Regions from separate parts of the Comamonas brasiliensis genome, predicted to be linked through region 1. Evidence: riboswitches for the same ligand, from Rfam matches in the RefSeq annotation. Region 1 holds a riboswitch; each other region holds the start of a gene.

Evidence for each region. Region 1 has a riboswitch for glycine ahead of gcvT (glycine cleavage system aminomethyltransferase GcvT). Riboswitches for the same ligand answer to the same signal wherever they lie in the genome.
Region 2: it holds a riboswitch for glycine, as region 1 does, so the genes downstream of both, DJFAAGMI_RS20565 (trimeric intracellular cation channel family protein) here and gcvT (glycine cleavage system aminomethyltransferase GcvT) in region 1, are expected to answer to the same signal.
Region 3: it holds a riboswitch for glycine, as region 1 does, so the genes downstream of both, DJFAAGMI_RS13950 (D-amino acid dehydrogenase) here and gcvT (glycine cleavage system aminomethyltransferase GcvT) in region 1, are expected to answer to the same signal.

The regions. Positions count from the first base shown of each region.
Region 1 is NZ_JAANES010000001.1:1,094,656-1,100,651, forward strand. It holds gene gcvP (aminomethyl-transferring glycine dehydrogenase) at 1-1,458, opposite strand, end outside; gene DJFAAGMI_RS04925 (MolR family transcriptional regulator) at 1,549-2,100, opposite strand; gene gcvH (glycine cleavage system protein GcvH) at 2,148-2,522, opposite strand; gene gcvT (glycine cleavage system aminomethyltransferase GcvT) at 2,644-3,780, opposite strand; glycine riboswitch at 3,845-3,970, opposite strand; glycine riboswitch at 3,990-4,098, opposite strand; gene DJFAAGMI_RS04940 (energy transducer TonB) at 4,187-4,783, opposite strand; gene DJFAAGMI_RS04945 (MBL fold metallo-hydrolase) at 4,797-5,879, opposite strand.
Region 2 is NZ_JAANES010000005.1:316,838-322,833, forward strand. It holds gene mnmC (bifunctional tRNA (5-methylaminomethyl-2-thiouridine)(34)-methyltransferase MnmC2/FAD-dependent 5-carboxymethylaminomethyl-2-thiouridine(34) oxidoreductase MnmC1) at 1-1,959, opposite strand, end outside; gene DJFAAGMI_RS20565 (trimeric intracellular cation channel family protein) at 2,101-2,766, opposite strand; glycine riboswitch at 2,819-2,938, opposite strand; glycine riboswitch at 2,952-3,044, opposite strand; gene DJFAAGMI_RS20570 (oxidative damage protection protein) at 3,236-3,511, opposite strand; gene DJFAAGMI_RS20575 (sulfate ABC transporter substrate-binding protein) at 3,655-4,686, shown strand; gene ssuE (NADPH-dependent FMN reductase) at 4,755-5,351, shown strand; gene DJFAAGMI_RS20585 (sulfonate ABC transporter substrate-binding protein) at 5,572-5,996, shown strand, end outside.
Region 3 is NZ_JAANES010000003.1:275,355-281,350, forward strand. It holds gene dinB (DNA polymerase IV) at 1-617, opposite strand, end outside; gene DJFAAGMI_RS13945 (amino acid permease) at 811-2,331, opposite strand; glycine riboswitch at 2,863-2,962, shown strand; gene DJFAAGMI_RS13950 (D-amino acid dehydrogenase) at 3,134-4,402, shown strand; gene DJFAAGMI_RS13955 (amino acid permease) at 4,503-5,933, shown strand.

The DNA.
Region 1 (5,996 bases):
CGGGTGGCTCAGATAGGCTGTGCTGCGCTGCAGGGATTCGGGGATCAGCGAGGTCGGGCCTTCGTCCATGGCCTCGATGGTGGGCAGGACCTGGCCCTCCTGGGCAAAGATGCTCCAGAGCAGCTCGACATCGGCCCGGGTCGTGGTTTCGTCCAGGCTGATGCAGAGATATTCATCCCAGGCCTTGCGCAGATTGACGCCTCGGGATACGGCACGGGCCGCCAGGGCATCGGTTGCCTCCCGGGTATGCAGGCTCAGTGTGTCGAAGGCCGTGTCGTGGTGATGGGCGCTGAAGCCCAGCTGGGCCAGACCCCGGCTCAGGATCGCCGTCAGGCGTGCCACCCGCTGGGCGATGCGCTTCAGCCCCTGGGGGCCGTGGTAGACGGCATACATGCTGGCGATCACGGCCGGCAGGACCTGGGCCGTGCAGATATTGGATGTCGCCTTTTCGCGGCGGATATGTTGTTCGCGCGTCTGCAGCGCGAGGCGGTAGGCGGGCTTGCCATGCACATCGACGCTGACACCCACCAGGCGACCAGGCAGGCTGCGCTTGTATTCGTCGCGACAGGCCATGAAGGCTGCGTGCGGGCCGCCTGCGCCCATGGGCATGCCGAAGCGCTGGCTGTTGCCCACGACAATATCGGCACCCCATTCTCCAGGAGGTGTCAGCAGGGTCAGGGCCAGCAGGTCGGTAGCCACGATGGCAGCCGCCTGCTTGGCGTGAATGGCCTGCACATCGGCCTTCCAGTCCACAATCCAGCCGCTGGACGCGGGGTACTGGATGACCGCGGCAAAGAGATCGCCAGCCAGGGCCGTTTCCCACTCCTGCTGGCTGTTGGCGATCACCACTTCGATGCCGATCGGCCGGGCGCGGGTCTGGATGACTTCAATCGTCTGCGGGTGCAGATCGCCGGCGAGCACGATGCGATGGCTTCTGGATTTGACAGAGCGCCTGGCCAGCGTCATGGCCTCGGCGGCAGCCGTGGCTTCGTCCAGCATCGAGGCATTGGCGATAGGCATGCCGGTCAGGTCGGTCACCATGGTCTGGAAGTTGACCAGCGCTTCCATGCGACCCTGAGAAATTTCGGCCTGATAGGGGGTGTAGGCTGTGTACCAGGCGGGATTCTCGAGGATGTTGCGCAGGATGACGCCCGGCGTGTGCGTGCCGTAGTAGCCCTGGCCGATAAAGCTCTTCAGCACCTGGTTCTTGCTGGCGATGGCCTTGAGTTCGGCCAGTGCCGCGGCTTCGGTAATTGGCGCCGGAAGATCCATGGGCTTGGCGCGAGCGATGGAGTCTGGCATCACATCGCGAATCAAGGCGTCCAGCGTGGGCTTGCCGATGGCGGCCAGCATTTTTTGCTGCTCCTCGGCATCCGGGCCTATATGGCGGGGGATGAATTCGTGGCTGTTTTCCAGCGCTTGCAGCGAAGCGATGGGGGCGGGAGGCGACATCAGCATGGGAGGGACCTATTCTCAAATACTGTGACTGACGGTTTGCATGCCAGGCATGCGTGAATGCCGTATGCCCGCAGGCATACAGCCGGTGCTTCAAGCAGCGCTGGCCTGTTCCAGCGCGGTGTTCATCAGGGCCAGGCGTTCGCTTTCCTGGTCGGCATATTCCCAATCGGGATATTTGCTGCGTGCCACGGTGTTCAGCCATTGCTGGCAGGCCAGGGCAAGCAGTGCCTGCTGGTGCAGATCGGCATCGATGCTGCCCGTGATCTTGAACTGGCCAAAGGCCGTGGCTACGTGGGCGCGGCAGACCGAGCGCAGATAGCTCTGGTTCATGTCGTCGCTGGCCAGCCATTGGGCCTTGGCCGCATCGTCATGAGCCAGCATGTCCTCGGGCACTGGCAGATCCCAGTCGCTCAGTTGCTGCTGCAAAAAACGCAGCGCCCTGGCGGGCTTGCCGCCCGTCTGCTCCTGGTACCACTCTTCAAGTGCGGCCAGTGTGTCGCTGCCGTCATCGTTGCCGAAGGGGCTGAAGTCGTCACCGCAGTCGTAGTAGAAGTCCTGGGTCGCGATGCGCACAAAGGCCGGGTGGCTGGTCTCGCGGGCGAGACCTACTTCCGGATCGTCGAAATACTGGATGGTGCTCATGGCTGCATGCAAAAACGGCCTTCGCAAAGCGAGGGCCGTTGATATGCTTAGTTGTCCTTGGCGAAGTCGTTGTAGGCGGTCTCTTCCATCAGACCTTCGAGCTCGCCCACATTGCTCATCTTGACCTTGAAGAACCAGCCTGCGGCCAGCGGATCGCTGTTGGCGAGCGACGGGTCATCGCGCAGGGCTTCGTTGACTTCGACGATCTCGCCGGTCACGGGCATGTAGACATCGGCGGCGGCCTTGACGGATTCGACCACGCCCGCGACATCGCCGGCCTTGAAGGTGGAGCCCACGGCAGGCAGGTCCACAAACACCACATCGCCCAGCGCATCCTGTGCGTGTACGGTGATGCCGACGATGGCGGCATTGGTGTCAGCGGCGTTGATCCACTCGTGTTCTTTGGAATACTTGATGCTCATGAAAAGCTCCAGATGGGGATTCAGGGGAATCGGGTGTTGTTTGAGAAAGGTCCAGTTCGCACTTTAGCGGTGTTCTGGCCGCTGTTTGGCAAACTGGCCCGTCTCATCCGCGGCGGCAGACCTAGCCGCGGTGATAGCGGGTGGGAACGAAGGGCGTGGCGACCACTTTCATGGGCACGGGCTTGCCGCGCACCATGGCGAATATTTCCGTATCGATGGCGGCGTAGTCGGGCTCGACATAGGCCAGCGCCACGGGCTGGTTGAGCGTGGGGCTGAGCAGGCCGCTGGTGATGTGGCCGATATGCTGTCCGTCCATGTTCTCCAGCACGGCGGGCTCGCGCACGGGAATGCGCTCCAGCGCAATCAGGCCCACGCGCTTGCGGCGCAGCGATTGCGGGTTCTGCAATTGCTCCAGCACGATGGCTGCACCGGGAAAGCCACCCTCGCGTTCGCCGCCGCTGCGGCGCACCTTCTGCATGGCCCAGTTCAGCGCGGCTTCGACGGGCGTGGTGCTGGTGTCGATGTCGTTGCCATACAGGCAAAGTCCGGCTTCAAGGCGCAGCGAGTTGCGCGCACCCAGACCGATGGGGGCCACCTCGGGCTGGGCCAGCAACGCCTCGGCAAAGGCTGTTGCCGCTTCGCCGGGCAGGGAGATTTCAAAACCGTCCTCGCCCGTATAGCCGCTGCGCGTGATGTAGAGCGCATGGCCTTGCCAGTCGAAGTAGTTGCCGGTCATGAAGACCAGAGCTGTCACACCGGGAATCAGGCGCGCGAGGGCTGTGGCGGCTTGCGGGCCTTGCAGGGCCAGCAAGGCGCGCTCGGGCAGAGGAATGACCTCGCAGCGGCTGGCGATGCGGCTCTGGATATGGGCGATATCGGCCTCTTTGCAGGCGCCATTGACGATGAGGAACAGATCTTCGCCACGGTTGACGAACATCAGGTCGTCCAGAATGCCCCCTTGCTCATCGAGCAGCAGGCCGTAACGCTGTTTGTGCAGGCCCAGGTCCATGACATCGACGGGCATCAGCGATTCGAGCGCGGCGGCGGCATCGGGGCCTCGCAGCAGCAGCTGGCCCATGTGCGAGACATCGAACAGGCCGGCGGCCTTGCGGGTGTGCAGGTGCTCGGCCATCAGGCCTTGAGGGTATTGCACGGGCATGGAATAGCCGGCAAACGGCACCATGCGGGCACCCAGTTTCTGGTGCAGGGCAAACAGCGGTGTGGAACGCAGATCGGAAGAGGTGTCAGCAGCAGTCACAGGCAAGCGCTCCGGTGGTCAAACCAAAATGAGTGGCCATGCATGGCTGGGCCATGCGTGGCGGGCTTGCCCTGCTGTCCGCTTTACCTGAGAGATTCACTGCCCGCATTGCATCGGGCAGCTTGCTCCTTCGGTGGATGCCGGCGCACATATGAAATGACGGCCTGCATCTCTCTCCAGCAAGGGACGCTGCAGGTTTGCACACCTGGCAGCGCTTGTCAGTCCTTTTGCCTGAGCGTTTTGACTCCGGGTGGGGGTCTGCGCCTTCGGCGGTGCAAGGCAGCTTCAGCTGCGGGCACTCTCTCCTGACGTTGGCGATTCTAGCGGTGGGCAAGGGGCCTGTTCCACCGAATCGGATGGATTTTGGGGTTTTCGAGCATGCATCGTCCGCTCCGTGCTTGCGTCCTCACTGCGGAGCGGTGTTCAAGACCGGCTTGGGCTCGGGATCGATCTCCTGCACACGCGGAAACACCAGTTCGTAGCGCTGCTCGAAGCAGGCCGTCACGGGCTGGCCCTGGCGCATGGCGGGCTTGAACTGCCAGCGTTCGAGCGAGCGCAGTATGGACTTCACGATGCGGGGATCGGTATCGGCGGGCTGGTAGGCCACACGGCCGAGCTGACCTTGAGCCGTGACTTCCAGGCGGAAGACCACCGTGGTCTCCAGCCCGTTCGGGAACCAGTGGTGACTGACGTGCGGCGTGGTGTGGCGGCGCGGCCGGGGTTGCTGGTCGAGCTGGGCAGGGGGCGTGCAATCTGCCTTGATCCAGGCAGGCCATTCCGTGCTCCGTGGCGGCTTGGACTGCGCATCCAGGGGTGCAACCGGAGCCGGCGTCCGCTCGGGCTGCGCAGAAACGATAGCCGGTGCGTCGGCCGCCGGATCCGGTTTGAGCCGGCTGCCATCAAAGAGGTGGGTGCAGCCCCCGAGCAGCAAGCTGGTCAGAGCGGCGGCGCAGGCGGCAAGGTATGAGGTGCGCGAAATGTCCATGAGGCCATTGTCGGCCATGCGGGCTGCACCTTCAGGGTTGTGCCGGGCGCAGATCCAGTCTCTTGCTGTCGGCCTCGGCGCAGGCACGCCACCAGGCCGAGCCCGCATGCGGAGCGCCCAGGTCCAGGCGCTCGCCCATCATGGGGGTGGCAATCTCTATGCCGTGCTGTCTGCCCAGGCTCAGGATCTGCTCGAACGGGTCCCACCAGGCATGCATGGCCAGGTTGAAAGTGCCGTTGTGTATAGGCAGCAGCCATTGGCCACCGAGATCCCGGTGGGCCTGCACGGTCTGCGCCGGGTGCATGTGGACATAGGGCCAGTGGGCGTCGTAGGCGCCGGTTTCCATCAGCGTGACATCGAAGGGGCCGAAGCGCCTGCCGATTTCGGCAAAACCGTCGAAATAGCCGCCATCGCCGCTGAAGAAGACGCGCAGCGGCCTGTCGGCCTGGCGGTCTTCTATGGTCCAGGACGCCCAGAGCGTACGGTTGCCGTCACGCAGGCTGCGCCCCGAGAAATGCTGGGCTGGCGTGGCCGTGAAACGCAGGCCGTCAACCTCGCTGCCCTGCCACCAGTCGTGCTGCACGATCTTGTCGGCCGGAACGCCCCAGGCCGCCAGTCTGTCTCCCACTCCCAAAGGGCAGAGAAAAATGCCCACCTTGGGCGCAAGCACGCGGATGGTGGCGCGGTCCAGGTGATCGTAGTGATCATGCGAGAGCAGTACGCCGCGCAAGGCAGGCAACTCGTCCAGAGCGATCGGCGGGGCATGAAAGCGCTTGGGGCCGGCAAACGACAGTGGGGAGGCACGCTCGGAAAACACCGGGTCCGTCAGCCACCAGCCGCCGCGCAGCTTCATCAGCAAGGTCGAATGGCCCAGGCGATACAGGCTGCGCTCGGGCGCGAGGTCCAGCTCGGCCGTGCTCAGCGGCAGAACGGGCAGTGCCTTGCCAGGCTCGGAATCGGCCGGCTTGTTGAAGAAGAACTTCCATAGCGTCCCGGCATCTGGCTTGGGGCTGTTGGCCGGACGTGGATGCGTGTTGCGAAAGCGCCCGCCCGAGTATTGAGGCGAGTCCTCGTAGTCGGCGATGGGGGTGGTGAGGCTTGGTTTGCTAAACAAGATCGGGCGCCTGAGTGGGACATTGGCTGCAGTTTGGGACGGTTTGCAGCGCTGCAAGAGCCGATTTGCAAGAGGCCGTATCGCGGCAGCGGCCATTCCCATGATCGGATGCGGCGA
Region 2 (5,996 bases), on a different contig from region 1:
TTGCTGCAGGGCACGGCTCCACAGGCGCTGCGTGCCCAGGGCCTGCGCCAGCCTGGCATCCAGCGGCAGCGGCTCGCCATGCAGGCGTGCCGCCAGCAGCTCGCCGCACAGCAGCGACAGCGTCAGCCCGCGCGAGCCCAGCCCCGTCAGCACCCACAGGCCCGGCAGCTCGTCGGCCGTCTGTCCGGCAGGGCCGGCCAGCGGCAGGCGGTCATAGGCAGCGCAGCGAACGCGCGCCCAGGTGGCGGGCGGCTGCGCCGCCTCAAAGAACGCGTGCAGTGCTTGTCTGCACCCGGGCAGCAGGGCCGCCAGCTTTTCGCCATTGCTGGCATGGGCGGCCTGTTGATCGGCAGCGGTGGGGGGCAGCTCCGTCACATCGCGCTCGAAGGTCGATCCCATGACCCATTGGTGCGCACCGGCATGGCTGGCCGAGGGAAAGTCCGGCACCAGATTGCCGTGCCCGTTGACGGGGAAGGGCGGCATGGCTGCCAGCGTCCCTGCATCATGCTCGGCCACGCTGACCTGACCGCGTATGGCTTGCAGCTCCCATTCGCCTGCAGCCAGGCCGCTGGCCTGCAGCAAGGGCTTGGAGTCCGGGCCCAGGGCCAGCACCAGCATCGGTGCTTCGGCCAGGGTCTGGCCCTGGGCATCCTGCACTTGCCAGAGCTGGCGCAGGGGATCGCGCAGCAGCCTTGAGGCCGAGGCATGACCTTGCCAATGAATTCCGGGCGATTGCAGCAGCGCATGCACCAGTTGAGCAGGGCGCACCCAGCCGGCCTGCTCATGCCAGACGGCCTGACTGTCTGCGGGCAGATGGGCCGCAGCCAGCTGAGCCGGCTGCACGGGTGCGCTCCAGTGCAGACCCCAGGGGTAGGTATCGCTTGCGGGCTGCAACCATGACCTGGGCAGATGGGAAGGCTCGTTCAGGTCGTGTTCAAGCACCCCGTCATGAGCCCAGTCCCGGGACGGTTGCAGTTTGTTTGCCTGGCTCAGTTGCAGCAGATTCTGTAGCGTTGTGCGCACGCCGCTTCTGGACAGGCGCGACAGGACGCTGTCGTCGGGCGAAATATGCGGGCAGAACAGGCCGGCGGGCAGGCCCGAGGCCCCTGCAGCAGGCGCGGCCGCCGCATCCAGCACGGTCACTTCCCAGCCGCGCCTGGCCAGGCTGGCGGCGGCGGCGGCACCGGCCAGACCCGCACCCAGCACCAGACAGCGACCGGCCTGGCTCACCGGCGCAGGCAGGCCGTCGCTGCGATGGCGCGGTTCCCAGGCCGGGTTGTAGGTGGCATGCAGGTTATGGCGTTTGGGTGGCACGCCGGCGCGCTTCTTGACTTCAAAACCCTGAGCCTTGAGCGCCTGGCGTACATGGCCGGCCACGCACCAGGTGGCCAGTTGGGTACCCCGGCGGCAATGGCGGGCAATGTTCTTCATGGCTTCTTCGTCCCACATTTCGGGGTTGAGCTGGGGAGAAAAGCCATCCAGGTACACACTGTCTGCCGTCAGCTGCTGCTTGCGCAACATGGTCTTGGCGTCGCCTATATAGAGCGTCAGCAGCAATTGGCCGTCGTCGAAGGAGAGGCGGTGCACGCCGGGCAGCAGCCCCCACCATTGCGCGGCCAGTTGCTCGCCAAGCGGACGCAGTGTCTCGTCGGTGGGCAAGGACTTGAGCAGATCCTCGCGCGAGACCGGGTGGGCTTCCACCGAGACAAAATGCAGCATGCGCGGGCGTCTCGGGTCGGCTTTCCACGCCGCCCAGGTGACGAGAAAGTTCAGGCCCAAGCCGAAGCCGGTTTCCAGAATGCGCCACTGAGCCGCAGCAGCCCAGGCAGCAGGCAGACCGCAGCCGCCGAGAAAGACCTGTCGGGCTTGGTCAAGGCCGCCTAGCTCGCTGTGATAGCGGTCGCCAAATCGGGTGTTGTAGGGGGTGCCATCCGGCATCCATGTGATCGGTTCAGACATGGAAAGTGAAACTACATGGGTAATGCAGGCGCAGTCTAGTTCAGAGCAGCCAAGCAAGGGCCGCCCCGCAGCGATGGCTGCGTCCCCCTCCTGCGTAGCAAGAGAGGGGGAAGGCGCGCAGCGCCACAGGGGGAGTCTGGATCACTCCCAGCGCTGCTGGTAAGAGAAAACCGGCAGGCGCCACTTGAAACGAATGGCGGCCAGACGGAAGGCCAGACCGCCTCCAAAACAGACAAGGGTGCTGATATTGGAGCTTACCTCCAGATAGCGCAGGCCCAGGAACATCAGGCATACGGACAGCGACACGCTGGCATACAGCTCACGGCGGAACACCACGGGGACCTGGTTGCAGAGCACGTCACGCAAAATGCCGCCGCTGATGCCGGTAATCATGCCGGCCATGATGATGACGATGGTCGGGTAGCCAAGCTCCAGTGCCGTGTTGCAGCCGATCAGTGAAAAGGCGATCAGGCCCATGGCATCCAGCAGCAGAAACACCTGCTTGAGGCGGTGCATATGGCGCGCGATCACCGTGGTCAGCAGGCCGAAGCTGATGACCAGATACACATATTCGGGGTGCTGGGTCCAGCCTATGGGGTAATGGCCCAGCACCATGTCGCGGATGGTGCCACCGCCCAGCGCGGTGACGAAGGCGATGACCACGACGCCAAAGATGTCCATATTGCGCCGGCCTGCAGCAAGGGCGCCGGACATGGCTTCGGCGGTAATGGCCACCAGATAGATGACCAGCATGACGGTGAAGTTGGAGGCCTGGAACGAGTCCAGCAAAGAGATGGAGGGAAGCATGAAGGCATTTGAAAATAGACCAGCCACTCGCATCAGCGGGAGTGTCCGGCTTGCCTCTCCCGCTGTCCTTTTACCTGAGAGTTGCACATGGGCACCTTCGCGGTGCGCATGCTTGCCCCTTCGGTGAGCCCTGCAGACTTGTGGTCGCGGGCTGCTCTCCAGTTGGCGATATCCGGGTCCTGTCAGACCCACCTGCGGTACTTATTGCCTGAGCGATTATGGGAGTTTGCGCCTTCGGCGGGAACCGTTGACAGGTTCCGCTCTCCCGCGGGATGGGCGCGATTCTAGCCAGTTCCAGCGACCGTATTCGGGTTAATACCTGTATCAATTGGGTTTGAGCAGTTTTGCGACTGCCGGCCTCGGGCACCCCTGGGCGTGCCCTCGGTCTCACCGGTTGGCTGTTCGACAGCCCGCAAGAAAAAAGCCCCGAGGCCTGGGCCAGGGGGCTTGGTGTCCAGATCGACCGAAATTACTCGGCGCTGGGAGGCACGTAGCCTGCTGCGGCATCTGCGCCGCCGCCAAAGAAATGGTTTTCCATCTGGCGGGCCAGGTATTGGCGGGCACGGGCATCGGCCAGGTTCAGGCGGTTTTCATTGATCAGCATGGTCTGGTGCTTGAGCCAGTCGGCCCAGGCCTGCTTGCTCACGCTTTCATAGATGCGCTTGCCCAGTTCGCCGGGAGCAGGAGGGAAATCCAGGCCTTCAGCGTCTTGACCAAGCTTGATGCAGTGAACGGTACGTGCCATGTGTAGGGTCCTCTTGGTTGATCTCAGATGTTTGGGTAATAACAAACTGAAATCTTAGTAGTTTGAGTTTTAAGAATGCGGCTCAAGAATGCGCAGCAACGGGGCAGAAGCCCGTTATCCATTCACTCCAAGAACACAGTCCAATGAAAAATCGTCGCAACTTTATCAAGTTTCCTCTGGCTGCCGGTCTGATTGCTGGCTTGACCCTCTCGGCTCTGCCCACATTGCCCGCTTTTGCGCAGACTGGCGTGCAACTGCTCAACGTCTCCTACGACCCGACACGTGAGCTCTATGTGAACTACAACCAGGCGTTCGCCAAGCACTGGAAGGCCACGCAGAACCAGGATGTGACCATCAAGCAGTCGCATGGAGGCTCGGGCAAGCAGGCACGCTCCATCATCGACGGTATCGAGGCCGATGTGGCCACGCTGGCACTGGCCGGCGATATCGACGCCCTGGTCAAGAACGGCAATGTCAAGGCCGACTGGCAAAAGCGCCTGCCGCACAACAGCGCGCCCTACAGTTCCACCATCGTCTTCCTGGTCAAAAAGGGCAATCCCAAGGGCATCAAGGACTGGGACGATCTGGTCAAGCCCGGCATCCAGGTGATCACGCCCAACCCCAAGACCTCGGGTGGTGCACGCTGGAACTATCTGGCGGCCTGGGAATTTGCCAAGCGCAAATACGGCGGCGATGCACAGGCCAAGGATTTCATCACCAAGCTCTACAAGAACGTGCCCGTGCTGGACACTGGCGCGCGTGGCTCCACCGTGACCTTTGTGCAGCGCGGTCTGGGCGATGTGCTGCTGGCCTGGGAGAACGAGGCCTATCTGGCGCTCAAGGAGTTCGGCCCAGAAAAGTTCCAGATCGTCGCGCCTTCGCTGTCCATCCTGGCCGAGCCTTCGGTGGCCGTGGTCGACAAGGTGGTCGATAAAAAGGGCACGCGCACCGTGGCCGAGGCCTATCTGAAGTATCTGTACTCTGAAGAGGCCCAGCGCATCGCTGGCAAGAACTTCTACCGTCCGACCGATGCCAAGGTGGCCGCCGAGTTCGCGAGCCAGTTCCCCAAGCTGGAGCTGTTCACCATCGACAAGGCTTTTGGCGGCTGGGCCGCGGCAGACAAGGCTCACTTCGCCGATGGCGGCAGCTTCGACCAGATCTACACCAAGAAATAAGCGAAACGCAGGACGGGAGCGCGATGAGTGCTCCTGTCTTTGCAATAACAAAAAGATAGAGCCAAGCCATGTCGATTTTGCTGATTGCCGGTAGTCCCTCGCAGCCCTCGCGCTCCAGTGCCCTGCTCAATGCCGTGGCCGCGCGTCTCCAGGCCCAGGGTCTGAACACCGAGCCCGTGCTGCAGCTCAACCAGCTGGACCCCGCGGCCCTGCTGCATGCCCGCTTCGATCATGCCGAGATTCGTGCCGTGACCGAGCGCGTGGCCCGGGCCGATGCGGTGGTGGTGGCCACCCCCGTCTACAAGGCAGCCTACAGCGGTCTGCTCAAGGTGTTTCTCGATGTGCTGCCGCAGACGGCGCTCAAGGGCAAGCTGGTCCTGCCCCTGGCCACGGGCGGCAGCCCCCACCATATGCTGGCGCTGGACTACGCACTGCGCCCAGTGCTGCAGTCGCTTGGCGCACGCCACATACTGCCGGGCATCTATGCCACCGACCAGGGTGTACCCCTGCTGCCCGAAGGCGGTTATGGCCTGGCCCCCGAGATTGCCGAACGCGTCGAGGATGCCGCCCAGTTGCTGGCCACCGATCTGCGCCGCAGTGCCCAGTGGGCTGCCGCCAATGACTTTGAAAGCATCGCGTTTGCCGACGTGCGATGTAGCGTTTGAACTAGCGCCCCCCTGAGCCGCACGCGGCTTCCCCCGAGGGGACGGCAGCATCGCTGCGGGGCGCCCCTTGCTTGCTGCTTCACTGATGGGGCGGCGCCCATTTCTCCATGTCTCTGTTTTTGATAGCAGTCCCCGCACTGCGAAGGCCGAGTTGCGCCTGAAATCAGGCCAAAGGTGCGCCTGAAGTGTGTGGACTGCAAGCTCCAAGGATTGATTTCTCATGACCGATCGCAACAACACTTCTGTCGTCATTTCGTCGCAATTGCTGAACACCACACGCCGTCAGTGGCTGGCGGGTACGGCAGCTTCGGCGCTGGCGCTGGCCTCGGGCGGACTGCATGCGCAGCAAGGCAATGGCACGGCAGGCGGGCAGCGCGTGCTGCGCGTGGGCCATCAAAAAGGCTGGCTGTCGATTCTCAAGAATCGCGGCACCCTGGAAAAGCGCCTGACCCCGCTGGGCGTGGCCGTGCGCTGGGTCGAGTTCAACGCCGGCCCCGTACAGCTGGAGGCGCTCAATGTGGGCTCCATCGACTTCGGCGATGTGGGCGAGGCTCCGCCGATCTTCGCCCAGGCCGCCGGTGCGCCCCTGGTCTATGCGGGTGCCACGGTGGCACGTCCGGGCCTGGAAGCCGTGATCGTGCCCAA
Region 3 (5,996 bases), on a different contig from region 1:
CCGTTGACCTTGCGGCAGGCCAGCGGCCAGATCCGGCTTTGCAGATCTTCGGGCTGGACGATGGAGATGCCGTTGGGCTTGTTGAACTCGCTGGCCATCTTGGCCAGCAGCTTGTTGGGCGCCACGCCGACCGAGCAGGTCAGGCCCGTGGCGTCGAAGATGGATTTCTGGATCAGCCGGGCCAGCACGCGCCCGCCTTCGCGCTGGCCACCGGGCACGTCGGTGAAGTCGATGTAGACCTCGTCCACGCCACGGTTCTCCATGAGCGGCGCAATCGACACGATGATCTCTTTGAAGGCCCGCGAAAAGCGCCGGTACTCGCCAAAGTCCACGGGCAGAAGAATCGCCTGCGGGCACAGCCTGGCGGCCTTCATCATGCCCATGGCCGAGCCCACGCCGAACTGCCGGGCCGCATAGGTGGCCGTGGTGATCACGCCGCGCCCCGTGTAATCGCGCAGCAGCGGAAAGTCAGCCACCGGGATCTCGGACAGCGGCCGCCCCGCATGGCGCGCCAGCAGTTCCTCGTCAAAGCTGCGCCGCCCTCCACCGATCACCACCGGCAGCCCCTTGAGCTGCGGGTAGCGCAGCAGCTCCACGGAGGCGTAGAACGCATCCATGTCCAGATGCGCTATGCGCCTGGGCCTGGACTCGGGGCTGGTGGGTAGATCGCTCACAGTGCCGATTTTGCCTGCGCTGGCAAGAGACGGCAGCCATGCGTCAAACAAGCACACGGGCACCGGGAAACAGCAAGCAGCGCCAGCCCCTGCCGCTACCCCTTCCCGCCTGGAGAAGGGGAAGGCTTAAACCGCCTCAGGACGACACCTTGCCCTGCTTGATGTCTTCGAGCTCGTCAAAGCGCATATCGGCATAGCTGACCCAGGTCTTGCGCTTGACCAGCCAGTAACCCAGCCAGAACAACAGGAACAGCGGAATGCCCAGATAGGTCGAGACCACGCCGCCCCAATCGATGCGATCTTCCAGGAAGGCCTGGTAGTTCTGGCCCAGCGTCACCACCAGACACAGCACAAAGGCAAAGATGGGTCCGAAGGGGAAGGCGCCGGCCTTGTAGGGCAGCAGGCCCACATCATGACCATGCATGACATAGCCGCGACGGAAGCGATAGTGGCTGACGGCAATGCCCAGCCAGACGATGAACTCCGTCATGCCGGCCAGGTTCAGCAGCCAGATATAGACGGCCTGCGGGCTGTAGAGCGAGGAAAACAGGCACAGGCTGGCGACCAGCGTGCTGCCGATCAAGGCCACCAGCGGCACGCCGTTCTGGGTCAGCCGGGAGAAGATGCGCGGTGCATTGCCCTCGGTTGCCATGTTGTAGAGCATGCGCGTGGCCGCATACATGCCCGAGTTGCCGGCCGACAGCACTGAGGTCAGGATCACCGCATTCATCACCGTGGCCGCCGACAGCAGGCCCGCATGCTGGAACACCAGCGTGAACGGGCTCACGGCAATATCGGCCACATCGGTGCGCAGCAGCTGCGGATCGGTATAGGGAATCAGAAAGCCGATGACGATAATCGCCAGCACATAGAAGAGCAGGATGCGCCAGAACACCTGACGAATCGCACGCGGCACGTTCTCGCGCGGATTCTCGGATTCGCCCGCCGCCACGCCCACCAGCTCCGTGCCCTGGAAGGAATAGGCCACGATCATGGCCACGCCCACAAAGGTCGCGAAATTGCCGACGAATGGCGCATCGCCCGTGGTCCAGTTCTCAAAACCGGGAACATGGCCGTTGCTGATGATGCCGAACAGAATCAGCACGCCGGTGATCAGAAAGGCCACCACGGCCAGCACCTTGATCAGCGCGAACCAGTACTCGGCCTCGGCAAAGCCGCGCGCGGAAAACGCGTTCAGCCCCACCATCAGCAGCAGGAACAGGCCGCTCCAGAGGATGCCCGGCACATTGGGAAACCAGTAGGCCATGACCAGCTGCGAGGCCACCAGATCCACCGCCACCACCACGGCCCAGCTGAACCAGAAGTTCCAGCCCAGCGCAAAGCCGAAGCCTCGATCCACATAGCGCGAGGCATAGGTCGAGAAGGAACCAGCCACCGGCATGAAGGCGGCCAGCTCGCCCAGGCTGGTCATGATGTAGTAGACCATGATGCCGATGAGCAGATAGGTGAGCACGGCACCGCCCGGGCCGATCTGGGCGATGGCCGAGCCGGAGGCCACAAACAGGCCCGTGCCGATGGCGCCGCCAATGGCGATCATGCTCAGGTGGCGCTGCTTGAGCACCCGGTGCAAGCGGGGCTGGTTATCGTCACCATCGCCAGTCGGCGCGAGCTGCTGGCTTGAGTTGGGTTGGGACATAAATGTCTTGTTGTAATGGTTTGCGCCCATCCGGACAAAACACCCAACCATCCCGCAGGCGCTGCGACAGGCAACGCAAAAAGGCGACCATGACGGTCGCGGGCAACAAGGACAAAGGAACGAAGCCATGACAGCAGAACGCCATGGCGGATAGGCCAGTTGCATCCTGAATCGGCAGCCACCCCGGTCGGGCGCTTCAATGGCAAAGCGGTGATATCGCCGGGCCCATTGACAGGCAAAGACGATATTTTGCCCAAATCCACCGCAGGCCATGAGCCGTCATGTCAATGCAGGGGTTGACTCTGGGGCTGCTCAGCGGCACTTGACAGCGCCTGACGCTATGAATTCGGAAGCGTCTTACGCTTGAATAAATTCACTTTCCTTATGAAAACACATGAAAATCTTTAAAGAGCAAGCGCTAGCCGCTATCAAATAAAAGAATCGCAGCACGACCTGCCCCGGCGCAGAACCCTAGAAAACCCGAATATCCAGGCGCCGCCATTCTTCCTACATTCGCCACAGGCTCTCAGCCCGGTGATGCCGAGAGAGACTGCAGCGCAAACTTGGCGCATGCAGCGCCGAAGGAGCAACCGCCCCGGAAACTCTCAGGCCAAAGGATCGGCATCGCTTTCACACACTCTGAAGAATGTCCGGACGTCATCGTCCGCCGGGCATACCGAAGGAGCAAGCGAGCAGCGCCCCAGGGTGCTGCCTCGTGAATCTCTCAGGTCCAGAACAGAGGGGGCGTCCGCTGCGCATGTTGCGCACGGGCTCCACCCTTGACGTTTCTGGAATCTGAATCATGAAGACAATCGCCGTCATCGGCGGTGGCATCACGGGCGTGACCACCGCCTACGCCCTCGCACGCCGCGGATTTTCCGTCACCCTGTTCGAGAAGCAGCGCTATGCCGCCATGGAGACCTCGTTCGCCAATGGCGGCCAGCTCTCGGCCTCGAATGCCGAGGTCTGGACCCACTGGTCCACCATCGTCAAAGGCCTCAAGTGGATGCTCAAGAGCGATGCTCCGCTGCTGCTCAACCCCAAGCCCGGCTGGCACAAGATTTCCTGGTTCTGCCAGTTTCTCGCTGCCATCCCCCACTACCAGAAGAACACCGTGGAGACCGCCAGGCTGGCGATTGCGGCACGCGAGCACCTGTTCGAATGGGCTGCCGCCGAAGGCATTGACTTCGATCTGAAGCAAAAAGGCATCCTGCATATCTACCGCGACCGCGCCGGCTTCGAACATGCGGGAAAGGTCTCGCAGCTGCTCGCCCTGGGCGGGCTGGAGCGCCGCGCCGTCACGCCCGATGAAATGAAGGCCATCGAGCCGACCCTGTCCGGAACCTTCTATGGCGGCTACTTCACCGAGAGCGACTCCACCGGCGACATCCACAAGTTCACCAGCGGCCTGGCCGCCGCCTGCGAGCGACTGGGCGTGCAATGCCGCTACGGCCAGGAAATCGTGTCGGTGAACAGCAACGGCAAACAGGCCAGCGTGACCGTGCGCCAGGGTCTGGAGGCCGAGACCTCGACCTTCGACGCCATGGTGGTCTGCGCGGGCACGGCCAGCCGCGCGCTGGCCGCCCAGCTGGGCGACAGCGTCAACATCTACCCTGTCAAAGGCTACTCCATCACGGTCAATCTGCCGGACCAAGCCAGCCGCGCCGCAGCTCCCGTCGTGAGCCTGCTGGACGACGAGACCAAGCTGGTCACCAGCCGCCTGGGCGAGGATCGCTTCCGCGTGGCCGGCACGGCGGAGTTCAACGGCTACAACAAGGACATCCGCGCCGACCGCATCCGCCCGCTCATCGAATGGGTGCAGCAATGCTTCCCGGGCGTCAGCACGCGCAGCGTCGTGCCCTGGGCGGGCCTGCGCCCCATGATGCCGGACATGCTGCCGCGCGTGGGCCCTGGCAACAAGCCCTGCGTGTTCTACAACACCGGCCACGGCCATCTGGGCTGGACCTTGTCGGCCGTCACCGCCGACATGGTCGGCGACCTCGTGCTGCAGTCCATGGGCAGCGCCAGCAGGCAGCCCCGACCGGCCACGCTGACCACCGCCAGCGCCTGACCACGACCTGAAAACCTCATCAACAAGCCAGACACGGCAGCCGCAGCGCCCCGTGAGGGACGGCTGTTGCCGTGTGAATGGCAAAACGGAGACATACAACATGAGTCGAAATCATCCAAGCGCAGCCGGGGAGTCGCTGCAGCAGACAGGTGAGCTGGAGCGCGGCCTCAAGGACCGGCATATCCAGCTGATCGCCCTGGGCGGCGCCATTGGCGTGGGCCTGTTCCTGGGCTCGGCCAAGGCAATCCACAAGGCCGGGCCGCTGCTGCTGGTCAGCTACGCCATCGCGGGGCTGGCCATCTTCTTCATCATGCGGGCGCTGGGCGAGTTGCTGGTGCACCGCCCGGTGGCCGGCTCTTTTGCCACCTATGCCGAAACCTATGTCAGCCCCTGGGCCGGATTCGTCACCGGCTGGACCTACTGGTTCACCTGGGTGGTGACGGGCATGGCCGAGCTCACGGCCATAGGCATCTACACCCACTACTGGTTTCCGGCCATTCCGCAATGGGTTCCGGCGCTCGCCACCCTGGCCCTGCTGCTGGGCGTGAATCTGATTGCGGTCAAGGTCTTTGGCGAGCTGGAATTCTGGTTCGCGCTGATCAAGGTCGTGACCATCGTGGCCACGCTGGTGCTGGGCGTGGCCATCATCACCACGGGCTGGGGACCGCTGGGCCAGACGGCAAGCTTCGCCAATCTCTGGTCGCACGGAGGCTTCGCGCCCGTGGGCATGGTGGGCGTGGTCTTCACCTTGCAGATCGCCTGCTTTGCCTATACCGGCGTGGAGCTGATAGGCGTGACGGCGGGCGAGGCCGAGTCGCCCGAGAAAGTGCTGCCCCGTGCCACCAACAGCATCGTCTACCGGATTCTGATCTTCTATATCGGCGCCCTGGTGGTCATCATGTCGCTGGTGCCCTGGAACGAGCTAAGCCCCGACATGAGCCCCTTCGTCCATGTCTTCGACAAGCTGGGCATTCCTGCAGCCGCCGGCATCATCAACTTCGTGGTCATCACCGCCGCCGCCTCTTCATGCAACAGCGGCATCTTCAGCACGGGCCGCATGCTCTACACGCTGGCGCAATTCAAGCAGGCGCCCGCCAGGCTGGGCCGGGTCAATGCGCGCCATGTGCCTGCGGCCGGCATTGTGATCTCTGCGGCATTCATGCTGCTTGGCGTGGTGCTGAACTATCTGGTGCCCGAGGAGGCCTTCATCTACGTGACCAGCATTGCCACCATCGGCGCCGTCTGGACCTGGGGCATCATCGTCTTTGCCCATCTGCGCTATCGCCGCGCCGTCAGGCTGGGTCATGCCGCTGCCGTGGCCTATCGCATGCCCGGCGCGCCGTTCACCAACTGGTTTGTGCTGGCCTTTCTGGCCGTGGTGCTGGTCTGCCTGTCGCTGGATGCCAGCACCCGCGTGGCGCTGTATATCGCGCCCCTGTGGTTTGCCCTGCTGACGATCGGATACCGGCTCTATGCGGTCAAGCCCGAGCGCCGCCAAAGCCTGGCGCAGACACAACAGCAAGCCGCCTGAGGCGCAGTACAGCCGTACCGTGGATGCCATGGATGCCAGGGCAGAACGCTATTGATTCAGGAG